Regions from separate parts of the Plantibacter lichenum genome, predicted to be linked through region 1. Evidence: predicted binding sites of a transcription regulator. Region 1 holds the regulator's gene; each other region holds the start of a gene.
The links. Region 1 encodes HrcA, which represses chaperone genes, less so after heat shock. Its sites were predicted from a motif close to TTNGCACTCGNNNNNNNCGAGTGCNAA; they were not measured.
Positions count from the first base shown of each region.

Region 2: groES (co-chaperone GroES) is a predicted target of HrcA. The motif match lies at 1,970-1,996, and genes of this name have one in related genera.
Region 3: ACQ3HB_RS09630 (Hsp20/alpha crystallin family protein) is a predicted target of HrcA. The motif match lies at 2,660-2,686, and genes of this name have one in related genera.
Region 4: groL (chaperonin GroEL) is a predicted target of HrcA. The motif match lies at 2,400-2,426, and genes of this name have one in related genera.

Region 1 covers NZ_JBOBFT010000003.1:194,588-200,077, forward strand. The annotation lists gene hemW (radical SAM family heme chaperone HemW) at 1-1,034, shown strand, start outside; gene ACQ3HB_RS06250 (DUF4870 domain-containing protein) at 1,076-1,666, opposite strand; gene hrcA (heat-inducible transcriptional repressor HrcA) at 1,880-2,902, shown strand; gene dnaJ (molecular chaperone DnaJ) at 2,987-4,105, shown strand; gene ACQ3HB_RS06265 (16S rRNA (uracil(1498)-N(3))-methyltransferase) at 4,107-4,841, shown strand; gene ACQ3HB_RS06270 (HIT domain-containing protein) at 4,921-5,274, shown strand; gene ACQ3HB_RS06275 (PhoH family protein) at 5,354-5,490, shown strand, end outside.
Region 2 covers NZ_JBOBFT010000007.1:159,126-164,615, reverse strand. The annotation lists gene ACQ3HB_RS11460 (DUF4190 domain-containing protein) at 32-688, shown strand; gene ACQ3HB_RS11455 (class I SAM-dependent methyltransferase) at 724-1,914, opposite strand; gene groES (co-chaperone GroES) at 2,072-2,368, shown strand; gene rarD (EamA family transporter RarD) at 2,527-3,441, shown strand; gene ACQ3HB_RS11440 (MFS transporter) at 3,398-4,639, opposite strand; gene guaB (IMP dehydrogenase) at 4,920-5,490, shown strand, end outside.
Region 3 covers NZ_JBOBFT010000006.1:16,513-22,002, reverse strand. The annotation lists gene ACQ3HB_RS09650 (LacI family DNA-binding transcriptional regulator) at 1-495, shown strand, start outside; gene ACQ3HB_RS09645 (hypothetical protein) at 505-957, shown strand; gene ACQ3HB_RS09640 (hypothetical protein) at 1,242-1,583, shown strand; gene ACQ3HB_RS09635 (DUF7882 family protein) at 1,612-1,926, opposite strand; gene ACQ3HB_RS09630 (Hsp20/alpha crystallin family protein) at 2,153-2,599, opposite strand; gene ACQ3HB_RS09625 (MarR family winged helix-turn-helix transcriptional regulator) at 2,750-3,277, opposite strand; gene ACQ3HB_RS09620 (DUF6790 family protein) at 3,334-3,882, shown strand; gene ACQ3HB_RS09615 (hypothetical protein) at 3,907-4,107, shown strand; gene ACQ3HB_RS09610 (MBL fold metallo-hydrolase) at 4,199-4,819, shown strand; gene ACQ3HB_RS09605 (SDR family oxidoreductase) at 4,972-5,490, opposite strand, start outside.
Region 4 covers NZ_JBOBFT010000007.1:22,115-27,604, forward strand. The annotation lists gene ACQ3HB_RS10825 (hypothetical protein) at 1-336, opposite strand, end outside; gene groL (chaperonin GroEL) at 743-2,362, opposite strand; gene ACQ3HB_RS10835 (cold-shock protein) at 2,643-2,846, opposite strand; gene ACQ3HB_RS10840 (LytR C-terminal domain-containing protein) at 3,125-3,700, opposite strand; gene ACQ3HB_RS10845 (DUF3263 domain-containing protein) at 3,729-4,028, opposite strand; gene msrB (peptide-methionine (R)-S-oxide reductase MsrB) at 4,216-4,626, shown strand; gene ACQ3HB_RS10855 (nitroreductase family protein) at 4,630-5,166, shown strand; gene ACQ3HB_RS10860 (DMT family transporter) at 5,195-5,490, opposite strand, start outside.

The DNA of each region.
Region 1 (5,490 bases):
CCGACGAGGCCGTCCGGGAGCTGCACTTCGGCCGCACGGTCCTCGATGGCTCCGGCGTGCCGGCTCGTCCAGCGTCGACGGTCTTCTTCGGCGGAGGCACACCGACGCTCCTGCCCGCCGACGACCTCGTACGCATGTTCCACGGCGTCGTGGAAGCGTTCGGACTCGCCGAGGGCGCAGAAGTGACGACGGAGGCGAATCCGGACTCGGTCGATGCGGCGTACCTGCAGCGACTCGCCGACGCCGGGTTCACGCGCGTCTCCTTCGGCATGCAGTCGGCGGTGCCGCACGTCCTCGCGACCCTCGAGCGCACGCACGACCCCGAGCGAGTCCCACTCGTCGTCCAGTGGGCGAAGGACGCAGGTCTCGACGTCAGCCTCGACCTCATCTACGGCACACCGGGCGAGTCGCTCGACGACTGGCGTGCATCGCTCGACCGCGCGATCAGCTGCGCGCCCGATCATGTGTCGGCGTACTCGCTGATCGTCGAACCGGGCACGAAGCTGGCCCGCCAGATCCGCTCCGGCGAGGTGGCGACTCCGGACGAGGACCTGCAGGCCGACATGTACGAGCTCGCCGACGGACTCCTCGCCGATGCCGGATACGACTGGTACGAGGTCAGCAACTGGTCGAAGGGGCCGCAGCACCGGTCGCAGCACAACCTGTCCTACTGGACGGGCGAGGACTGGTGGGGCGTCGGGCCCGGTGCGCACAGCCACGTCGGCGGGGTCCGCTGGTGGAACGTGAAGCACCCGGCCGCCTACGCGCAGCGCATGGCCGCGGGGGAGTCGCCGGCGGCGGGGCGGGAGACGCTCGACGATGATACGCGCGAGCTCGAGCGCATCCTCCTCCTCACCAGGACGCGCGACGGCATCGCTCTCCGCACCCTGGCGCCCGAAGCGCGGACGGCCGTCGCAGGCCTCATCGCCGACGAGCTCGTGAACGCGAAAGCCGCCCTGCGGGGCCAGCTGGAGCTGACCCGTACAGGGCGGCTGATGGCCGATGCCGTCGTGCGACGACTGGTCGGCGAGTAGCGAGGACCGCTTCCCGAAGACCTGTGACCAGGTCCTCGCGACTAGTTCTTGATGAACGCGATCGAGAGCGGGTAGGTGTAGAGCTCGCCCTTGTTGGCCTTGACCGCGGCGATGATGCTGAACACCACGACGACCACGGCGACCGCGAGGAGCACGACCGCACCGATCACGACGAAGGTGAGGATGAGGCCGACCACGTAGGCGATGAGCATCGTCAACTGGAAGTTGAGGGCCGCGAGCGAGTGCGAGCGCACGAACGGTCCGCGGTCCTTGAGGACCAGGTAGCCGATGAGCGCGGGCAGGAACGCGAAGAAGATGCCGCCGATGTGGATGAGCGTCGCCCACAGCTTCTCATCGGCAGGGCTCATCTGCGGTGCAGGTGCACCGTACCCGGCGGGCGGGGCGTATTGGGCTCCGGGAGGCGGCGGGTAGCCGCCAGCCGGCGGGTAGGCGCCCGGCTGTGCCGGACCGGGAGGCGGCGGGTAGGACCCGGCGGGCGGGGGAGTCGGAGCGCCAGGGGCGCCCGGCGCGGTCGGAGGAGGCGTCGGTCCGCCGTCACCAGTGGGAGGCACGGGCGGAACGCCGCCGCCTGCTGTTGGGTCGACGGGCGGCTGAGCGTTCGGGTCAGACATCTTCGCACCTTTCACGGTTGGAATATCCAGGTTGTCCAGCAGAGCGTATCGCACCCCTGTTCAGGGGACCGGACCCTCTGGGTTCCCCACGCTATTCCTCACCTGTCGCGGGGCGCAAGGGGAGCGCACGACCGCGTCGACGAGGGGATCGTGCAGACGATCGCGATATGATGAGCAGTCACGATGTGAGAGTGCTAACGGGAGGTGATCGACATGGTGTCCGATCGGAGTCTCGAAGTCCTCAGGGTCATCGTCCAGGACTACGTCGCATCGCGTGAGCCCGTCGGCTCGAAGACGATCGTGGATCGCCACTCCTTCGGCGTCTCCGCCGCCACCATCCGCAACGACATGGCGCAGTTGGAGGAGGAGGAGCTGATCGTCGCTCCCCATACTTCGTCAGGCCGCGTCCCCACGGACAAGGGCTACCGCCTCTTCGTCGACCACCTCGCGGATCGGCGTCCGCTCAGTACTCCGCAGCGCACGGCGATCGAGACCTTCCTCGGTGCCTCGAGCGACCTCGACGAGGTGCTGCACCGCACGGTCCGCCTGCTCGCGCAGCTCACGAATCAGGTCGCGCTCGTGCAGTACCCCATGTTCTCGCGCGCTCGCGTACGCCACCTCGAACTCGTGACGGTCACTGCCACGCGGGTGCTCGCCGTCATCATCCTCGACAACGGTCGGGTGGAGCAGCGCCTCGTCGAGACGGAGACGCCCGTCGACGACGAGACCGTCGCCTCCCTCCGCGGTCGGCTGAACGAAGCCGCTTCCGGACGCGCCCTCCTCGAAGCGCACGATGCGCTCGGAGCAGTGGTCGACACCGTGCCGGAGGCGGATCGCGCAGTCGCCGGCCGGATCGTCGACGCCGTCCGCGAGCAGGTCTCTGCGGAGCGCCAGGACCGCCTCGTCATGGCCGGTGCAGCGAACCTCGCCCGCACCGAGGACGACTTCCCAGGGAGCATCTACCCCGTGCTGGACGCCATCGAACAGCAGGTGGTCCTCCTCCGCCTCTTCGGTGAGATGGAGGCCGAGCAGGACGGTGTCGCTGCCAGCATCGGCCGGGAGAACGCGTCCTTCGGACTCGAGACGACGAGCGTCGTCGCGAGCAACTACCGTTCCTCTGGTGGCGAAATCGCGCGGTTGGGTGTGCTCGGTCCGACGAGAATGGACTACGCGACCAATATGGCGGCCGTTCGCGCCGTCGCACGATACCTGTCGCGCATACTCGACGCCGAGTGATCGAACGTCCCCGGGCTCTCACGGGGTGGAGACGACCTCGTTCCGGGGAGAGCGCCGGAACGTCCCTTGAACGAAAGGCCCGCAGTGGCTGACCAGCCCGACCACTACGCAGTCCTCGGCGTCGCACGCGACGCATCCCCCGAGGAGATCAAGAAGGCGTACCGCAGGCTCGCCCGCGAGTTGCACCCCGACGTGAACCCCGGCTCCGACGCATCGGAGCGCTTCAAAGAGGTCACGCACGCCTACGACGTCCTGAGCGATGCGAAGCAGCGCCAGCAGTACGATCTCGGTCCGCAGGCCGGTGGCTTCGGCGATGCCGGCTTCGGCGGCTTCGGCGACATCTTCGACACCTTCTTCGGAGGCGGCGGCGGCGGGAACCGCGGACCCAAGTCGCGTCGTGCGCGTGGCGAGGACGCACTGCTCCGGGTCGAGCTCGACCTCGACGAGGTCATCTTCGGCACGCACCGCGACCTCGAGGTCGACACGGCCGTCCTCTGCGGGACGTGCAACGGCTCGTGCTGCCAGCCGGGCACCTCGCCCGTCACGTGTGACATCTGCCACGGCACCGGCAGCATCCAGCGCGCCGTCCGTTCCCTCCTCGGCAACGTCATGACCTCATCGCCCTGCGGCACGTGCCGCGGCTACGGCACGATCATCGCGACGCCGTGCGTCACCTGCCAGGGCCAGGGCCGCATCCGTGCCCGTCGCACCGTCTCGGTCGACATCCCGGCCGGCGTCGACACCGGTCTGCGGCTGCAGATGCCGGGCAGCGGCGAGGTCGGGCCGGCAGGCGGACCGAACGGCGACCTCTATCTCGAGATGAAGGTGCGGCACCACGACGTCTTCAGCAGAGACGGCGACGACCTCCTCGCCACGCTCGAGGTTCCCATGACCGACGCCATCCTCGGCCGCCAGGTCACGGTCCACGCGCTCGACGGCGACGTCGAGCTCGACCTGAAACCGGGCGTGCAGAGCTCCGAGGTCATCACGATCAAGGACCGCGGGGTCACGCGTCTCCGCGGCAACAGCCGTGGCGATCTGCGCATCGGCATCCAGGTCATCACGCCCACGAAGCTCGATCACAAGGAACGCGAACTCGTGAAGACGTTCGCGAACGGTCGCCGCCAGGGTCCGCCGGCCCTCGCCCAGTTCCAGCAGGGGCTGTTCGCGAAGATCCGCGACCGCTTCCACGGCGCGAGCTGACATGAGTTCGCTGTACTTCCGGGAAGACCTCGAATCCACGAGTGTGGGGGAGAACCTCATCCTCCGCGGACCGGAGGCGAAGCACGCCGTGTCCGTGAGCCGGTTGCGCGTCGGGGAATCGACGTCGATCGGCAACGGACGCGGGCTCGTTGCCTCTGGACCGGTCGTGCGCAGTGAACCGGGCGAGCTCGAGATCCGCGTCGAGAGCGTGGTGCTCCACCCGGAGTCGCGTCCCGAGATCGTGCTCGTGCAGGCGCTCGCGAAGGGCGACCGCGACGAACTGGCCATCCAGGCCGGAACAGAGCTCGGCGTCGACGGCATCATCCCGTGGGGCGCCGAACGCAGCGTGTCCCGTTGGCAGGGGGACAAGGCCGTGAAGGGTCGCGCACGCTGGCAGACGATCGTGCGTGAGGCGTCGAAGCAGTCGATCCGAGCACGCGTTCCCGAGGTCGCCGAGGTGTCGGACACGAAAGCGCTCGCGAAGCTCGTCGCAGGACGAACGGTGCTCGTCCTCGAACCGACCGCGTCGATCGCGCTCAGTGAGCTCACGCTCGACCCCGAGACCCCCGAGATCCTGCTCGTCGTCGGCCCGGAAGGCGGCATCTCGCCCGCTGAACGTGAACGACTGGTCGATGCCGGCGCCGTCGAGGTCAGACTCGGCTCCGGGGTGCTCCGCACCTCGACCGCCGGGCCGGCCGCGATCTCCGCGCTCAACGTCCTGCTCGGTCGTTGGTGAGTGCGCTGGAACACACCGTCGTCCTCCGCGTCCACGTCCTCACGCTGCACTCGCTTCCCCGGAACTCTAGGATGGAAGCATGAGTGAAGAGCCTTCGGTGTTCGCCAAGATCGTGTCTGGGGAGATCCCCGCGACCCTCGTCGCGGAGACCGACCGTGTCATCGCCTTCCCCGACATCGCCCCGCAGGCGCCGGTGCACCTGCTGATCGTCCCCAAGACGGAGCAGTACCGGAACGTCGTCGAACTCGCCGCCGGAGACCCCGGTCTCCTCGCCGAGATGATCTCGGTCGCCGAGTCGCTCGCCGCGGAACACACGGCGGGAGAATTCCGCCTCGTCTTCAACACGGGCGCCTCAGCAGGCCAGACCGTGTTCCACGTGCACGCGCACCTGCTCGGCGGCGTGCTGCCGGAGGGATCCCTTGGCGGACAGTAGCCACAGCGGAGACCGGGACGACGCTCCGACCGACTCGACGGCGACCGAGGAGTTCACGCTCCTCGTCGACGGCGTCGCCATGGTCCGACTGCTCGGCCCGCAGGACCGCCTGCTGACCACGATCGAACGCGAACATCCCGGCGTCTCGGTGCACGTCCGAGGCAACGAGATCACCATCAGCGGCGAGGCCGCACAGGCCAGACTGGCCAAACGACT
Region 2 (5,490 bases), on a different contig from region 1:
ACGCACACCGAGCTCGAGCAAGGGAGACCTCATGACCGATCCGACGATTCCGCCCGGCCAGCCGCAGCCGCCCGTCGAACCGACCCAGCCGCCCGCGTCCCCGCAGCAGCCGCCTGCCCCCACCCAGCCGGAGCCGCAGCAGCCGGTCCCGCCGCAGTACGGGCAGCCGACGGGGCAGTTCCAGCAGCCTCAGCAGTACTCGCCCCCGCAGCCCCAGTACCAGCCCCAGCCGCAACAGTCCGGGCAGTTCCAGCCGCCCGTCGAGCCTGGGCGCTACCAGCAGCCGGCTCAGCCGCAGCAGTACCAGCAGCCCGGCGCCTACCAGCAGCAGCCCACGTATCTGCAGACGGTCCCGACGGCGATCTACCAAGCGCCGAGCCAGGGCGGATACGCTCCGTACCAGGGCGATGCGCAGGGGCAGGGCGCCCGGCCGATGCCGCAGACCTCGACGCGCGCCGTGTGGGCGCTCGTGACGGGCATCATCGGCCTCGTCATCTCGATCTTCGTCGGCTGGGGATTCCCGTTCTCGATCGCTGCGATCGTCTTGGGCCTCATCAGCCGCCGGCGCGAGACGGCCGGTCGCGGATTCGCGCTCACCGGCATCATCACGGGCTTCATCGGGTTGGCGCTCTCGGCCGGCTGGCTGACCTACAGCATCGTCACGATCATCGGCTACCTGGCCACCTGAGCCCGTGATCCGTGTGAGGGCATCGCGGCGAGCGGCTACGCGACCCGCTCGACAAGCAGCGCGGTGTGCTTGCCGTCCACCCGTGTGAGGATGACGGTCGCCGAGTTCGGGCCCTTGAGCCCGAGCCGGCGACGGAGCGCTGCCGGATCGACCTCGACGCCCCGCTTCTTGATCTCGAGGACGCCGATGCCGCGCGCCTTCATCGTGCGCTTGAGCGTCTTCTCATCCATCGGAAGCCGTTCGAGCACACGGAACGCCGTCGCGAACGGGGTGGACGGTGCCTCGTCGCCCGTGAGGTAGGCGATGCCGGAGCCGAGCATCCCGGCGCCGAGCCGTTCCGCGAGCATGCCGATGAGACGGGCGCGGATGACGGTGCCGTCCGGTTCGAAGACGTACTCGCCGAGCGGGCGCACGGGGACGTCGTCGACGTCGGCCTCAGCGTGCAGTTCGTGGCTGCCGTCGGCACCGAGGACCAGCGCCGAGCGACGGATGCCGGGGCGTGCGAGGACGCCGAACCACAGTCCCATCTCGACGAGTTGACCGTCGACCGACACCCACTGGGCCTCGGCCGTCGGCGGAATGAGGGAGCGGTCGAATCCGGGGCCGAGCTTGACGCCCGTCGGTAGGATCTCCGCTGCGCCCCACACGACGTCGAGCGACGGCGTGTAGTCGGCTGCATCGGTCAGGCGGCTCGTGTTGCCGTGGCCGGCGGTCCGTCTGGCCGGGTCGAAGTAGACGGCGTCGAATCCGCTGAGGTCGACGTCCTCGGCCGGTTCGTTGCGAACGGTCGCGGTGGGGAACGGGGCGAGGTTGTAGCTCGTGATGGCGGCCGTGACCTCGTCGATCTCGACGGCGGTCACCTCGAGGTCGAGGGAGGCCATGGCCATCGCGTCCGCACCGATGCCGCATCCGAGGTCGGCGACGCGGCGGAGACCCGCCTGCGCGAATCGGCCGGCGTGCAGAGCCGCGACGGAGAGCCGCGTCGCCTGTTCCAGACCGGCCTCCGTGAAGAGCATCCGCTCGGCGAACGGCCCGAACTTCGCCGCGGCCTTCGAGCGGAGTCTGGCCTGCGTGAGGACGGCTGCGACGAGCGATGGGGAGTGGCCTTCGGAGCGGAGTCTGCCGACGAGCCGCACCGCTTCGTCCTTCGAGGGGTACGGTGGGAGGGAATCGAGCAGTCGGAGACCGTCCGCGGTCAGCAGTTCGACGAGTTCGCTGCGTTCCACGGTCAGCGCGTTCCTGCGGGTGCACTGTGCATCCGGCAACGGTAGCAGCCGTGCGCTGGCACTCGCATTGCGTGAGTGCCAGAACATCCCTAGACTGGAATTAGCGCTCTCACAATGAGAGTGCTAACACGTCTTCGTCTTAAGAAAGAGGTCAACCGTGTCGGTCTCCATCAAGCCGCTCGAGGATCGCATCGTCATCAAGCAGGTCGAGGCAGAGCAGACCACCGCGTCCGGTCTGGTCATCCCTGACACTGCCAAGGAGAAGCCCCAGGAGGGCGAAGTTGTGGCGGTCGGCCCCGGCCGCATCGACGACAACGGAAACCGCGTCCCCCTCGACGTCGCCGTCGGCGACAAGGTGATCTACTCCAAGTACGGTGGCACCGAGGTCAAGTTCGGTGGCGACGACCTGCTCGTCCTCTCCGCACGCGACGTCCTCGCAGTCGTCGTCCGCTAAGGACTCAGTTCTGCAACACCACAACCCGGATGGCGGAAACCATCCGGGTTGTGTCTGTTAACCGCGCGATCCGAGACGGGCCCGCACGTACGATGGGGACAGTGCAGACTCCATCCGACCCCGCCTCGACGACCGCTCCGACAGCCGAGGCGACCGGCATGAAACCTGCATCGCAGAGTCGCATCGGGCTCGTCTACGCCTTCGCCGCGTACGGTCTCTGGGGCTTCCTTCCGCTGTACTTCATCGCGCTCGCACCGGCCGGCGCCTTCGAGGTCGTGGCGTGGCGGGTGCTCTTCTCCCTCGTCTTCTGCGTCGTCCTGATCACAGCGACGCGCACCTGGCGGAAGCTCGTCGTGCTCCTCAGGCAGCCGCGGATCATGTTCACGATGGGCGCCGCCGGAGCGCTCATCTACGTCAACTGGCTGACCTACGTCTTCGCAGCGCTCACGGGTCACGTCGTCGAGGCGTCGCTCGGATACTTCATCAACCCGATCGTGACCGTCTTCCTCGGCGTCTTCTTCCTGCGCGAGCGCCTGCGCCCGGCGCAGTGGGCCGCTGTCTCGGTGAGCCTGCTCGCCGTGCTCGTCCTCGCGATCGGCTACGGGGGCCTGCCGTGGATCGCACTCGTCCTCGCCTTCTCCTTCGGGTTCTACGGCTACCTCAAGAAGCTCATCGGCGGATCGGTCGATGCCGTCTCCGGGCTGACGATCGAGACCGTCTGGCTGACCCCTGTGGCGATCATCCAGCTGATCGTCGTCGGCGTCATGGGCGGGTTGACGATCGGGACGGTGAGCGTCTGGCACACGGTACTCCTCGTGAGCGCCGGCGTCGTGACGGCCGTGCCGCTCCTCCTCTTCGCTTCTGCGGCGAGGCGCCTCCCGCTCATCTGGATGGGCTTCGTGCAGTACTGCGCGCCCGTCCTGCAGTTCATCGTCGGCGTCGCGATCCTCCACGAGCCGATGCCGCCGGAGCGGTGGCTCGGATTCGGTCTCGTCTGGGTCGCGCTCGCCATCCTCACGGTCGACCTCCTCATCGCCGGTCGGCGTGCCCGTCGTCTGGCGCCCGTGCTCTGACGAGCAGCATCGTCGCCATGACGACGACGATGCCGATCGCGCCCGTCACGATGAACGACGCCTGGGCGCCGGACACTTGGATGACCAGGCCGGCGAGAGCGGTGCCGACCGAGCCGCCGACGTTGTGCGCGGTGTTGACCCATGTCGTCGCCTCCGTCCGGCGATCGTCGCCGCCGAATCCGGCTGCAGCGAGGTACGCGACGACCATCACGGGGGAGAAGCAGCAGCCGGCGATCACGATCGCCAGGCAGATCCACACGGCACCGCTCGCGAAGCCGACCACGGTCGACGTTCCCAGGAGGAGCACGGTCAGCACGACGAGCTGCCGATGCGGTGGGCCGGGCGTCGTGATCGCCCCGAACACGAGTCCGCCGACCGCGCTGCCTCCGGCGAACAGGCCGAGTGCGATGCCGACGAAGACGGGGGCGGAGGGGCCGGTGAGCAGTTCCGGCATCGAGATCGTGAGGTTCCCGGAGACCATCCCGGCGAGGAGCGGCGGCAGGAGCACGGCCAGGTACGTGGCATCGGCGAGGAGCGATCGGCGTCGTGTCTTCCGGGCCGAGTCGGTGCGCTCGGTCGATGTCGGAGCGGGGGGCGTGCTCCGCACCGCCGGGGACAGCACGAACGCCACGGTCCCGACGACCACGAGGACGGCCGGCACGACGAGGGCGATGCCGGGGGCGATGATCGTGAGGGCGAGTCCTGCGGCGGCCGGGCCGATGAGGTACAGCACCTCCTCGAGCACCGCGTCCAGGCTGAGCGCCGTGCGGAGCGTCGCTGGATCCCCGGTCAGCTCCGACCAGACGACGCGCATCGCCGGGCCGATCGGTGGGGCGAACGCGCCGGCGAGAGCGGCGAGCGTGATGAACATCGCGCCGTTCGCATCGAGGAGGGCGGCCACCGCGAGCGAGGCGAGCATCGCGCCGAAGACCACCGCGAGCACGGTGAGCACGCGAGGCCTGCCGTAGCGGTCGATGATGCGGGCGCGGAGCGGGGCGAGGAACGCCGCGCCAGCGCCGTAGACGCCGACGGCGAGGCCGGCCGTGGCGGCGGACCCCGTGCTCGCCTGCACGGCGAAGATGAGCGGGAGGATGACGATGGCGTAGGCGGAACGCGCGACGAGGGCGCTCCCGAAGGTCGGCAGGGCGTGGGGGAGTGCGAGCACGTCGACGTAACGTGCTGACCGGACGGTCGGCATGGAAGGGCTCCAGAAAGCTCGGCGCCGTGGAGGCGCGCGGATGATCGGACGGGCTGGGAAGCGCGTCGTCGATCAATCACGAGCGGTGAGCATCGCACCAGACTAGCGACACGGCGCGTTCTGCCGCGAGCGCACTCCCGCCCGGCGACGCCGCAGGATTCCCAGGAACGTGGGAATAGGGGCGGGCCACACTCCGTTACCATGGAGATATCGCCGGAACGGTCCGCCCTTCCGGTGTTTTTGGCATCCCGAGCGGATGACGTGCTGATGAAAGGGAAAGATGGACCAGCCTGATCCGTTCGGTTTCGTAGGACTCACGTATGACGACGTGTTGCTGTTGCCCGGCCACACCGATGTCATCCCCAGCGAGGCGGACACCTCGTCACGACTGACGAGACGGATCACGGTGGCGACGCCGCTCCTCTCGAGCGCCATGGACACCGTCACCGAAGCGCGCATGGCCATCGCCATGGCCCGCGAAGGCGGCCTCGGCGTCCTCCACCGCAACCTCTCCATCGCCGACCAGGCCGACCAGGTGGACCGCGTCAAGCGCAGCGAGTCCGGCATGATCACGAATCCCGTCACGACGACGCCGGACGCGACCGTGGCCGAGGTCGACGAGCTCTGCGGCCAGTTCCGCATCTCCGGCCTCCCCGTCGTGAACGGCGACGGCATCCTCGTCGGCATCGTCACCAACCGCGACATGCGCTTCGTGTCGGCCTTCGAGAAGGCGACGACCAAGGTCAGCGACGTCATGACGAGCACGGGCCTCATCACGGCCCCCGTCGGCACGGACCGCAACACGGTCATGGCGCTCCTCGCGAAGCACCGCATCGAGAAGCTCCCCCTCG
Region 3 (5,490 bases), on a different contig from region 1:
CACGGCTACACCGACATCGCCTTCGCCGGCGGAGAGTTCGGGGCGGATCAACGCGAGCAGGGCTGGGCGGACGCGCTGAGTGCGGCGGGCCTCCCGCTCGGTGCACGATTCCACACGCCCTTCTCGTACGCAGGCGGATTCGCCGTCGGCGAGGGGTTCGCGGACGAGGCCTCGCGACCACGCGCGATCTTCGCCGCGTCGGATCAGATCGCGATCGGCATCATGGCCGCCGTCCATCGACTCGGGTTGACCGTGCCGGACGACCTGGCGATCGTGTCGTTCGACGGCACGACCGAGGCGGCCTATGCGTGGCCCCCGCTGACGACCATCGCGCAACCGATAGCGGCGATGGCGGAGGAGGCGATCCGCCAACTCGCCAGCGGAGATCTGACCCCCGGCCTCACGACCTTCGCGACGGATCTCTTCATCGGCGGTTCCTGCGGTTGCCCCGTCGGCGACTGGAGGCCGCTGCAGCCCGTCGACGCCGCCACCTAGGATGATGGCATGTTCGAGATCGTCCTCTGGGGAGCTACGGGACTGCTCGTCACCGGCCTGATCGTGTTCTGGTGGCGCCAGGAAGTGCGCGAGCGTCGCGAGGCGGAATTGGGGCGCCGTTGGCGGAACGCGACGACGTGGAATGCCGATGCCTCGGCCAGAGTCGTGCGCATCGCCCGGGTCGAACAGGGCGTCGCACGGGTGATCGACGGCGAGCTGGAGATCGACATCCCCTTGCCGGACGACGTGCCGCCGGATCTGAGTGCCGGATGGTATCTCCACGTCGCGCGATGGGTCCCGGCCAGACGTGCGGCGAAGAAAGGCCAGACGGTGAAGCTCGGCATCGAGGACGTACGCGACGTCTTCCCTCCCCACACCCCTGCGCTCAATGATCGGCTGACCGGGAGAGGAGATCGGAAGGCGGGACGCGTCAGCCGGCTGCTCGGATTGCGGGGGATGTAGGGGATGGCGGCTCAGGCCAGGCTCCAATCCTGTCGGTAGCTGGAGGACCGCAGGCCAGTCGGATGCTCGCCAAGAAGCTGCATCCGGAGAGCACCGACAGATCCGACAGCGGGTAGTCCGGGGTGGCGAGGCGGCGACGTCCGCTCGCGCTGATCATCCATCGATCCCGCCGGAGTTCCTCCTGGAGGAGGCGATCGCCGTCCCGTCCGGCCTTGCGCGTGACTCGCGGGACGGTGGAGATGCAACCCCTTGAGTGCGTCGGCGCACGGAGGCAGGCTGTGGGGATGAAACTGCTGCACTATGCAGGCGGGTCGGTGCCCGCCGCCGACGAGACATGCGATGCCATCCTGCGATACGCCAGTGCGCTCGCCATCGCCCGGAAGGCCGATCGCATCCGCTTCCAAGTCCGCACCCCCGATGGGGCGGTGGGCTTCGCGGACATGCTGGTCGGGCCCGCGAGCCAGTTGTTCACCGTGCCCATCGACGGGGACGACGTCGATGAGGACCCCGAATTCGTGGCCGACCTTCTCCAGCGGGAACGCAGGCTGATCTCGACCGTGTCCGGTTCGTCGGCGGCGCCGGGGCCCGCCTCACCTCCCTCGGACGGGTATCCGTGGGAGCTGTAGGGGCTGACGGAATCTCAGGTGGTGGAACTCAGGGCTGAGGTGGCTCGGGGTGGTCGGCCTCGGCGGGCACCTCGAGCCCTTGCAGGGAGAAGGATCGGCCCATCATCGCGTCGAGCCATACGCGGTTGATGCGAATCGGACGGGAGCCGTCGAAGCGGAATGCGATCGGCAGGCCGCAATCGATCCACGCCGAGACGCGACCGGAACCATGGCCGGGATCGACCGTCCACGAGAGCAGGAACGATTCCTGCTTGCGCAGCTTCGCGACGATCACGAGTTGCACATGCGCGAGCGTACGGTCGTCCATCTCGAACCGTTCGTTGCCGTACTGCAGTGAGCCCACGTGAAACCTTTCGATGGAGCACGCCGTCGGCGTGATGCGTTGGATGCGTGAAGCACGGCGACGGCGTGATGATCGCATGCGCGTTGTAGCCGCCGCGAGAGGGTCGGGCGGCCTGATCCGCCCGACCCCCTCAACCCGTGGCTGCGATTTCGTCCGACGTCATGGTGCGGTTGGTCGCACCGAGTGGACGACTCTCAGGTGAGCCGAGCGGGTGGTCGCTCCTGGTTCAGGAAGCGAGTGCGCCAGCGTGGCCCGGCGTCCGGGTCGACTCCGGCGCGCCGGAGTCCACGGTGATCTTGCGTGGCTTGGCGCGTTCGCTCACCGGAATGACCACGCTGAGCACGCCGCTGTCGTAGGTGGCGCTGATGCCGTCGACGTCGACTCCGTCGCCGAGCGTGAACTGTCGGAGGAACGAAGCTCCTCCGCGCTCGCGTGCCAACCACCGGACGCCCTCACGGGAGTCGGCGGTCCGCTGAGCCCGGATGCTCAGCTGGGCGCCGTCGATGTCGATGTCGATCGTGCCCGGGTCCACACCCGGCAGATCCGCGTTGAGGATGTAGCGGTCGCCATCGCGAAACAGATCCACGGGCATCACACGCGGTGCCCGAACGGAGTCCAGAACGGTCGCCGCGAATCGGTCGAGCTGGCTGATCGGATCGAGTGTCATTGCCATGTCAAGTGCTCCTTTCCATCTGGGTCGAGTCCTGTGGAACTCGATTTCTCGGCATCGATATTAGCACTCTCGGTCGGAGAGTGCCAGCCCGGCCGGCACTCGGTCGCCGAGCGACACTTGCGACCGCTGGCAACCGATCCGAGGCCGGGGTCAGGCCTCCGAGGTCGCCGGTTTCGGGGCTTCGGGGTCGGTCGGATTCGGGGCTTCGGGGTCGGTCGGATTCGTCGAGCCGTCGAAGTCTGCAGGCGACGCCCGGCTGAGGGGGCCTAGGAGCTCGGCAAGGCGCTGCGAGTCGGCGAGATACCGTTCGTAGGGGAATCCTTCGCGGATGAGCCAGTCGCGCAACTCGGCGGAGGTCGCCGTGCCGGAGTCATGGAAGAGCTTCAGTCCATCCGAAGTGGCGGTCACCAGTCGGCGGCGTGCGTGCGCCGGGTCGATGACGATCTCAACGCATCCCGCGTCCCGAAGTGCTTGCAGCGCACGCGACATCGCCGCCTCGGAGAGCCCGACCGAGTCGGCCAATTGGCGCTGCGTCATCCCCGGCGTCTCTTCGATCGTCCCGATGATCCGAATCTGCGTGTACGTCAGGTGGGCCGGCCCGGACGCGATGCGCTTGCGGGCGAGGTCCCCCAATGTCGCTACGACGCGGTGGAGCAGGTCGGCGAGTCCATCATCCATACCTGCAGCATACATCAGTCTTGCGCTTGCAATATTGCGCGTGCAAGACTGCCGCTATGTCAACCGAAATGTTCCTCTTTGAAACATCCGTGCCCGCCATCTGGCTGCTGATCGCCGTCATCGGCGCGAGCATCCACTCCGCGGGATCCACCAAGCTGCCGCGCTTGGAGATCTGGCAGCGCTGGTGGGCCGTGGCTGCACTCGGGTGCGGCAGCGCCTGGATGACGGTGTCGTTCCTACTCATCCCCGGGGTGATGACGACCGCGATCGGATTCCAGCAGACCCCGTTCGTGACCGAGATCGCATTCGCCAACCTGGGCCTCGCCATCGGCGGATTCCGCGCCGTCCACGCTGGTCCCCGCGAACGCATCACCATCGGCCTGATCGCGGGCATGTTCCTGTGGGGTGCCACGATCGGCCACCTCTACCAGTCGTTCGCTCACGGGAACTGGAACCCAGGCAACACGGGTGGCGTGCTGCTCTACGACGTGTTGATCCCCGCCGTGATGATCGCCCTCGCGATGCGGAGCCGCAGCCTGTCCGCCCGAACGGGTGAGCGATCCGCGAGTGTGGAGGGCTCGACTGTTCCGACGACCGTTTCCTGACGAACGACTGGAGGGTGCGCGCCCGTGAGCAGAATGCTGCGAACCGGGCGGGGCCCGGACCGGCTCGTGAACTTCTCCGACGCGACCCTCGCCATCGCGATCACGTTGCTCCTGCTCCCGCTGGTGATCGCTCTGGTCCAGGCGCTCGTCTTCCCGGGATCCGGGGTGTGGGGCTGCTGCGCCGAGTCCGAGCCGGCACCGAGGCATGCCCGCACCGAGTCTTGACAGGGAAAACCGTCGAGCCTAGTGTGTGGTGCCGCGATTCGACCCTGGTCCGGGATCGGTTCCTCGCGCGGTTCGTCGAAAGGTGAACATCATGGACCCAGCGGGCGCGATCACGATCACCCCGATCGATGTCGGGGAACTCCGTGCGGCGGGCGACGGGATGCCGATCTTCGTCCACGTCATCGATCATCCGGGCGGACGGGTGCTCGTCGACACCGGTCTGACGAGTCTGCATCCGGCTGTCGCCGACCTCGATCCTCGGATCCGTCCGCTGAATGAGCAGGGCTTCGACATCGACGGCATCGACATGGTCGTCAACACCCATCTGCACTTCGATCATTGCGGCGGCAACCACCTCTTCACCGGAAAACCGATCTACGTGCAGCGGCAGGAACTCGACGACGCCCGGACCGAGCCCAACTACACGATCGCGGAGTGGGTCGATCCGCCCGGGGCGCACTATGTCCCGGTCGACGGCGCGTTCGAGCTGCTGCCAGGCGTCCGACTGCTTCCCGCTCCCGGGCACACGCGCGGCTCACAGATCGTCGTGGTCGGGCTGGGCGAGCACCCCGTCGTCATCGCCGGTGACACAGCAGTCTGGCACGGCGAGCTCGACGAGCCCGCGACCGACGGGCAGCGGCTCATCCGCTCCCTCGAACCTGCAGCGGTCTGGCTGGCGCACGCCCACGAGCCCTGGCGACCGGATCGCTAGTGGTCCCCGTCCTGCCACTGTTCACAACTCAGGAGCGTGCGGGCGTGTCGGGCCGGTGGGACGGCGTGTCGTGGGCGACACGCCGCAGCGCTCCTGAGTTGTGAACACGGAAGCCCGTTCGTGGGACTCGAAGACTCGGGTCGAAGCGTCCGTCACCGAGAAGTGCCCTGAGCCTCCAGAGTCAGACGCAGGAGTTCGCTCGCGGTGGTCGGCTTGCGCCCGATCAGTCGCTGCAGGTCATCGCTGTCCGTCTGCAGATCCCCGCGCGCGATGCCCGCATCGGCATCCGACAGCACATGCGCGAATGCAGCGGGGAGTCCGGCGCTCACGAGCGCTCCGGCGAAGTCGGCGACGGGGAGGTCCTGGTAGCTCACGGGCCGACCCGACAGCTCCGAGATCGTCGCCGCCAACTGCTTCAGGGTGAAGGCCTCTCCGCCGAGCTCGTAGCTCGCTCCCGCATGGCCGTCCTGGGTCAGCACGGTCGCCGCGGCAGTGGCGAGGTCGTGTCGTGAAGCGGCGGATACGAGCCCGTCGTGTGCAGCGCCGACCACGGAGCCGCGCTCGAGGATCGTCGCGAGCTGCGATGTGTAGTTGTCGAGGTACCAGCCGTTGCGGAGGATGACGAATGGTGCACGGCTGGCTCGCAGATACTCCTCTGTGAGCGAGTGCGC
Region 4 (5,490 bases), on a different contig from region 1:
GATGACCTCCGCATCGACCCAGTAGTCGTTGATGACGTCCTCAGAGAAACAGATTCCCCAGTCGCAACCTGTTCGCGCGGGCTCCTTCGTGGATTCCAGCGCGGCGCTGATGCTCGCCTGGATCGCGCTGGCGTGGGGCACGATCGTCACGGCCACGCCATACCAGGCATCGCCGTCCCCGGAGTTCGGGTCCTGGTTCCCGTCGGGATTCATCGCTCCCCAAACGCACTCGAGCGAACCCGAGTTGGTGATCGCGGCTTTCCACAGTCCAGCGCGACCGGCTGCTTCAGGATGCTCGGAGCCGAACACGAGTGGAGTTCCGAAGACGCCGTCCACCGTCTCCTGCGAAAGCAGAGCATCGCAGCTCGTGGGGACAAGCGGCTCCGGCCAACTCACCGGAGTCGCCGTCGGAGTCACACTCACACTTGGGACGGCCGAGGGCGACCCGGCAGGCGGTCCCCCGGTCGAACAGCCGGTCAGTGTCACGACGATTGCGGCGACCAGCGCCAATCCCCCACGCGTTCTCATGACGCAATCCTATGGATGAGTCGTGCGTCCAATTTACCAGTCGCGTAACGGTTCAGAGACGATCGGCCTCGCGCATTCCCTCATCGGCATACACCATGAGGGCTACCCCTGATGCGTCTCCGCTACGCGGCCATCAGCCGTATGCGTAGCCCCGCGAACAGCGAACGGGCGCCTCCCAGAAGGGAGACGCCCGTTGCGTGTGGAACTGGTCGGACTAGAAGTCCATGCCACCGGTGGGGTCGCCGGCCGGAGCCGGGTTCTTCTCCGGCTTGTCGGCGACGACGGCCTCGGTGGTGAGGAACAGGCCAGCGATCGACGCTGCGTTGAGCAGCGCGGAGCGGGTGACCTTCACCGGGTCGTTGATGCCGGCAGCGAGCATGTCGACGTACTCGCCGGTCGCGGCGTTGAGGCCGTGTCCGACGGGCAGGTTGCGGACCTTGTCTGCAACCACGCCGGGCTCGAGGCCTGCGTTCAGAGCGATCTGCTTGAGCGGTGCGTCGATGGCGACCTTGACGATGTTCGCGCCGGTTGCCTCGTCGCCCGTGAGCTCGAGCTTCTCGAACGCGGTCTTGCCAGCCTGGATGAGCGCAACGCCACCACCGGCGACGATGCCCTCTTCGACGGCAGCCTTCGCGTTGCGGACGGCGTCCTCGATGCGGTGCTTGCGCTCCTTGAGCTCGACCTCCGTAGCGGCGCCGGCCTTGATGACTGCAACACCACCGGCGAGCTTGGCGAGGCGCTCCTGGAGCTTCTCACGGTCGTAGTCGCTGTCCGTGTTCTCGATCTCCTTGCGGATCTGCGAGACGCGACCGGCGATGGCGTCAGCGTCGCCTGCACCTTCGACGATGGTGGTTTCGTCCTTGGTGATGACGACCTTGCGTGCACGGCCGAGCAGGTCGAGCGTGACGGTCTCGAGCTTGAGGCCGACCTCCTCGGAGATGACCTGGCCACCGGTGAGGATGGCGATGTCCTGCAGCTGAGCCTTGCGGCGGTCGCCGAAGCCGGGAGCCTTGACGGCGACCGACTTGAAGATGCCACGGATCTTGTTGACGACGAGGGTGGCGAGTGCTTCGCCATCGACGTCCTCAGCGATGATGAGGAGCTGCTTGCCGGACTGGATGACCTGGTCGACGATGGGGAGCAGGTCCTTGATCGCCGAGATCTTCTGGTTGGCGATGAGGATGTAGGGGTCCTCGAAGACGGCTTCCTGGCGGTCGGGGTCGGTCACGAAGTACTGCGACAGGTAACCCTTGTCGAAGCGCATGCCCTCGGTGAGCTCGAGCTCGGTGCCGAAGGTGTTCGACTCCTCGACGGTGACGACGCCTTCCTTGCCGACCTTGTCGATCGCCTCGGCGATGATCTCGCCGATGGTGGTGTCGCCGGCGGAGATGGAAGCGGTCGCTGCGATCTCCTCCTTGGTCTCCACCTCCTTTGCGTTGGCGATGAGCTCGACGGTCACTGCTGCGACTGCCTTCTCGATGCCGCGCTTGAGGCTGATGGGGTCTGCGCCGGCTGCGACGTTGCGCAGGCCTTCACGGACGAGTGCCTGAGCCAGGACGGTGGCGGTGGTGGTGCCGTCGCCCGCGACGTCGTCGGTCTTCTTGGCGACCTCCTTGACCAGCTCAGCGCCGATCTTCTCGTACGGGTCGTCGAGTTCGATCTCCTTGGCGATGGAAACGCCGTCGTTGGTGATCGTGGGGGCGCCCCACTTCTTCTCGAGGACAACGTTGCGACCGCGCGGTCCAAGGGTGACCTTGACCGTGTCAGCAAGAATGTTCAGTCCACGCTCGAGGCCGCGTCGGGCCTCCTCGTCGAAAGCGATGATCTTAGCCATGTGTGTTTTTCGTCCCTCCCGGACGTCATGAACGTTGTTAGCACTCAGAGAGATCGAGTGCTAAGACGATTCTGGCACTCTGGGTGTGGGAGTGCAAGTGAGGAGGGACGCCCGGAGCGAACTCCCGGGAAGCGTTCCGCACGGCCCCGCGGGGAGGCTCGAGAACCGACTCCGGGAACCGACTCCGGGAACGGCTCTGGCAGACCGCCCCGGAAACACGACATCGCCGCCCACGTCGTGGACGGCGATGTGCGGAGACACTTCCGCGTTCGTTGATGCTCTAGGCCAGGCGGACGCCTTCGGCCTGTGGCCCCTTCGCACCGGTTCCGACCTCGAAGACGACCGCCTGGCCTTCCTCGAGGGACTTGTAGCCGCTCATATCGATGGCGGAGTAGTGGACGAACACGTCCTGGCCCCCTCCATCGACAGTGATAAAGCCGAAGCCTTTCTCAGCGTTGAACCACTTCACGGTTCCATTCGCCATGTTCTTACTCCCATTGCTGCGTGCTCACGGCGTCGGCTGGTGCTGACACCGGGCCTGCCGCGCGGTGCGGCGGTCACGCTTCCGTCACCGTTCCGAGTTGTCCGGAGCCGGGGCGAGACGAGCGGCCAATTCCAGATACTAATGGCGTACAGCCCGCTGATCCAGGGACATTCGGGGTTTTGTCCCGGAGTATTACGACATCTCAACACACGTGAAACACCGCGGAAACACGTTGCATCGGATCAGGAGGGTGTCCGACCGCATCGACGGCTCGGAGATCAGCCCGCTGGCGTGTAGTCCGCACCGAGGACGACGACGATCCGCAGGAGCGGCGTTTCGCCCTCTTCCGTCGGGATCGCGTACTGCTGGCTGAGTTCGATCTTCATGCCACCGAGCGCCGCGGACATGGCGCGCGCCGCGCCCTCCTGAGACGGGTCCTGGTAATAGATGCCGCTCTGGGCGACATCGCTCGTGCTCGCGTCGCTCGTGGAGATCGCCTGGGTGAATCCGGCGGCCGCGAGCGCTTCGGAGGCCTGACCGGCGAGTCCGGCGGTCTCCGTGCCGTTGAGGACGAGGATGTTGGCCTCGGTGTCGACGACGGGAGCCGCTTCGGTCGGCGTCGGGGTGGGCGTTTCGCTCTCGCTCGCACTGTTCGTCGGCTGCGGGAAGAAATCGACCTTGTTGTTGAGCGTGAACAGCGCAACCGTTCCGATGCCGACGAGCACGAGGACCGCGACGACCGCCCAGAGGAAGGCGATCCAGCCTCGACCCTTCGGCGCGGGTGCCCGGTGCGCGCCGACGCGCTTCAGGTCCGGGACGTCGTCGAAACGGTCGGGCGGGAAGGTCTCTGCCATGGCTTGGTCTCCAGGGGGTCGTCGGGCGTCACACGTCGCGGCGGGGAGCCGGGGTGCCGCGCGTCAGGCGGGCGTCGCGTGTGCGCTGCAGTCTCTTGAACAGCATGGGGTTGTGGACGAGCGCGAGGGGCGAGTCGATGAGCGCTCCGAGCAGCTGGTAGTAGCGCGCCGGGGACAGCTGGAACCGGTCGCGGATCGCCGCTTCCTTGGCCCCGACGTGCTGCATCCAGTGGGTCTCGAACTCGAGGATCGCGAGGTCTCGTTCCGTCAGCTCCGGAGCGGTCGGGCCGGATCCGTCCGGGGCGTCGACGTGCGATGCCTGGTGCATGATCCTCCTCACGTGTCCTGGCTGGGTCACACCATCCTATTTGGCGCTTGCTGACAGCTCCGCATCGTGTTCGGTGGGCCGTCGACACGGTCGGTGTGCTCGGGAAGGTTCGGAGCCCCTCAGACGTTGGACAATGGGGTGGGCTCCATGCCCGCCCGCATAGGATGACCATGAGGAATGGAGCAGTATGACGTACGAAGTTTCGAAGTCCGAAGAGGAGTGGCGCGAGGAACTCGGGCCAGAGCAGTACGCGGTGCTCCGTGAAGCCGCGACCGAGCGCCCGTGGACCGGCGAGCTCCTCGACGAGGGTCGTGCAGGCCTCTACACCTGTGCGGCGTGCAACGCCGAACTCTTCAAGAGCGGCACCAAGTTCGACTCCGGTTGCGGGTGGCCGAGCTTCTACGAGTCCGTCCGTCCCGAGGCCGTTCAGCTCATCGAGGACAACACGCTCGGCATGGTGCGCACCGAGGTCCGTTGCGCGAACTGCGGCTCGCACCTCGGCCACGTGTTCGACGACGGGTTCGGCACGCCGACCGGCGACCGGTACTGCATGAACTCGATCGCCCTGAACTTCCAGGCCGCAGAGCAGGCCGAGTAGTCCATGACCGAACTCTTCGAGGCGGTGAGCCATCGGCGATCCTGGTCGAAGGTCACGGACGACGCTCCCACCCGCGACGAGCTGCTGCACCTCATCGGTGCAGCAGGTCGTGTGGCGGATCACAGTTCCATGCGCCCGTGGCGGATCATCGCGCTGCGCGGTGACGACCGGGTGAAGCTGGGCCGCGCCATCGCCAAGGCCTCCGGAGACAAGGGCGTGTCGACGAAACCGATGCGCGCGCCGCTGCTCCTCGCAGTCGTCGCGACGATCAAGCCGAGCGAGAAGGTCCCCGCGTGGGAGCAGGAGGCCGTGGCATCGGGTGTCGCACACGTGCTCAGCCTGTTGCTCGACGACGCCGGTTGGGGCGTCCTGTGGCGCACCGGCACGTACACGCGGTCCAAGCCCATCCGCAAGGCGCACGGCCTCGCGAAGAACGAGGAACTGCTCGGTTGGCTCTACGTCGGCGGCAAGCCTCCGACAGCTCGGATCGGTCGCCGGAAGGCCGTCAACGCCAAGGCTCACCTGAGCCGCATGCCGTAAGTCGCTCCGGCCGGCGGCGGATCGTCCTTCAGCTCGCTGCTGCAGGGCCCTTCCGGCGCCGGATGGACGCGATCGCGACCGCCACGAACGCGAGCATCGTGCCGATGATCGTGGTCGTGTGCACTCCTCCACCGTCGCCGGGGAGGAACAGGTCGAGGGCGAGGGCGCTGAGCGTCTGGCCGGCGACCGTGCCGAGTCCGAGGATCAGCACGCCCGTGTGCTCCACGAGGTAGGCGGCCACGGCGATGAAGACGCACCCGATGGGACCGCCGAGATAGAGCCACGGCTCCGTCGGGAAGGCATCGGGCGGGCCGACGATCGCGA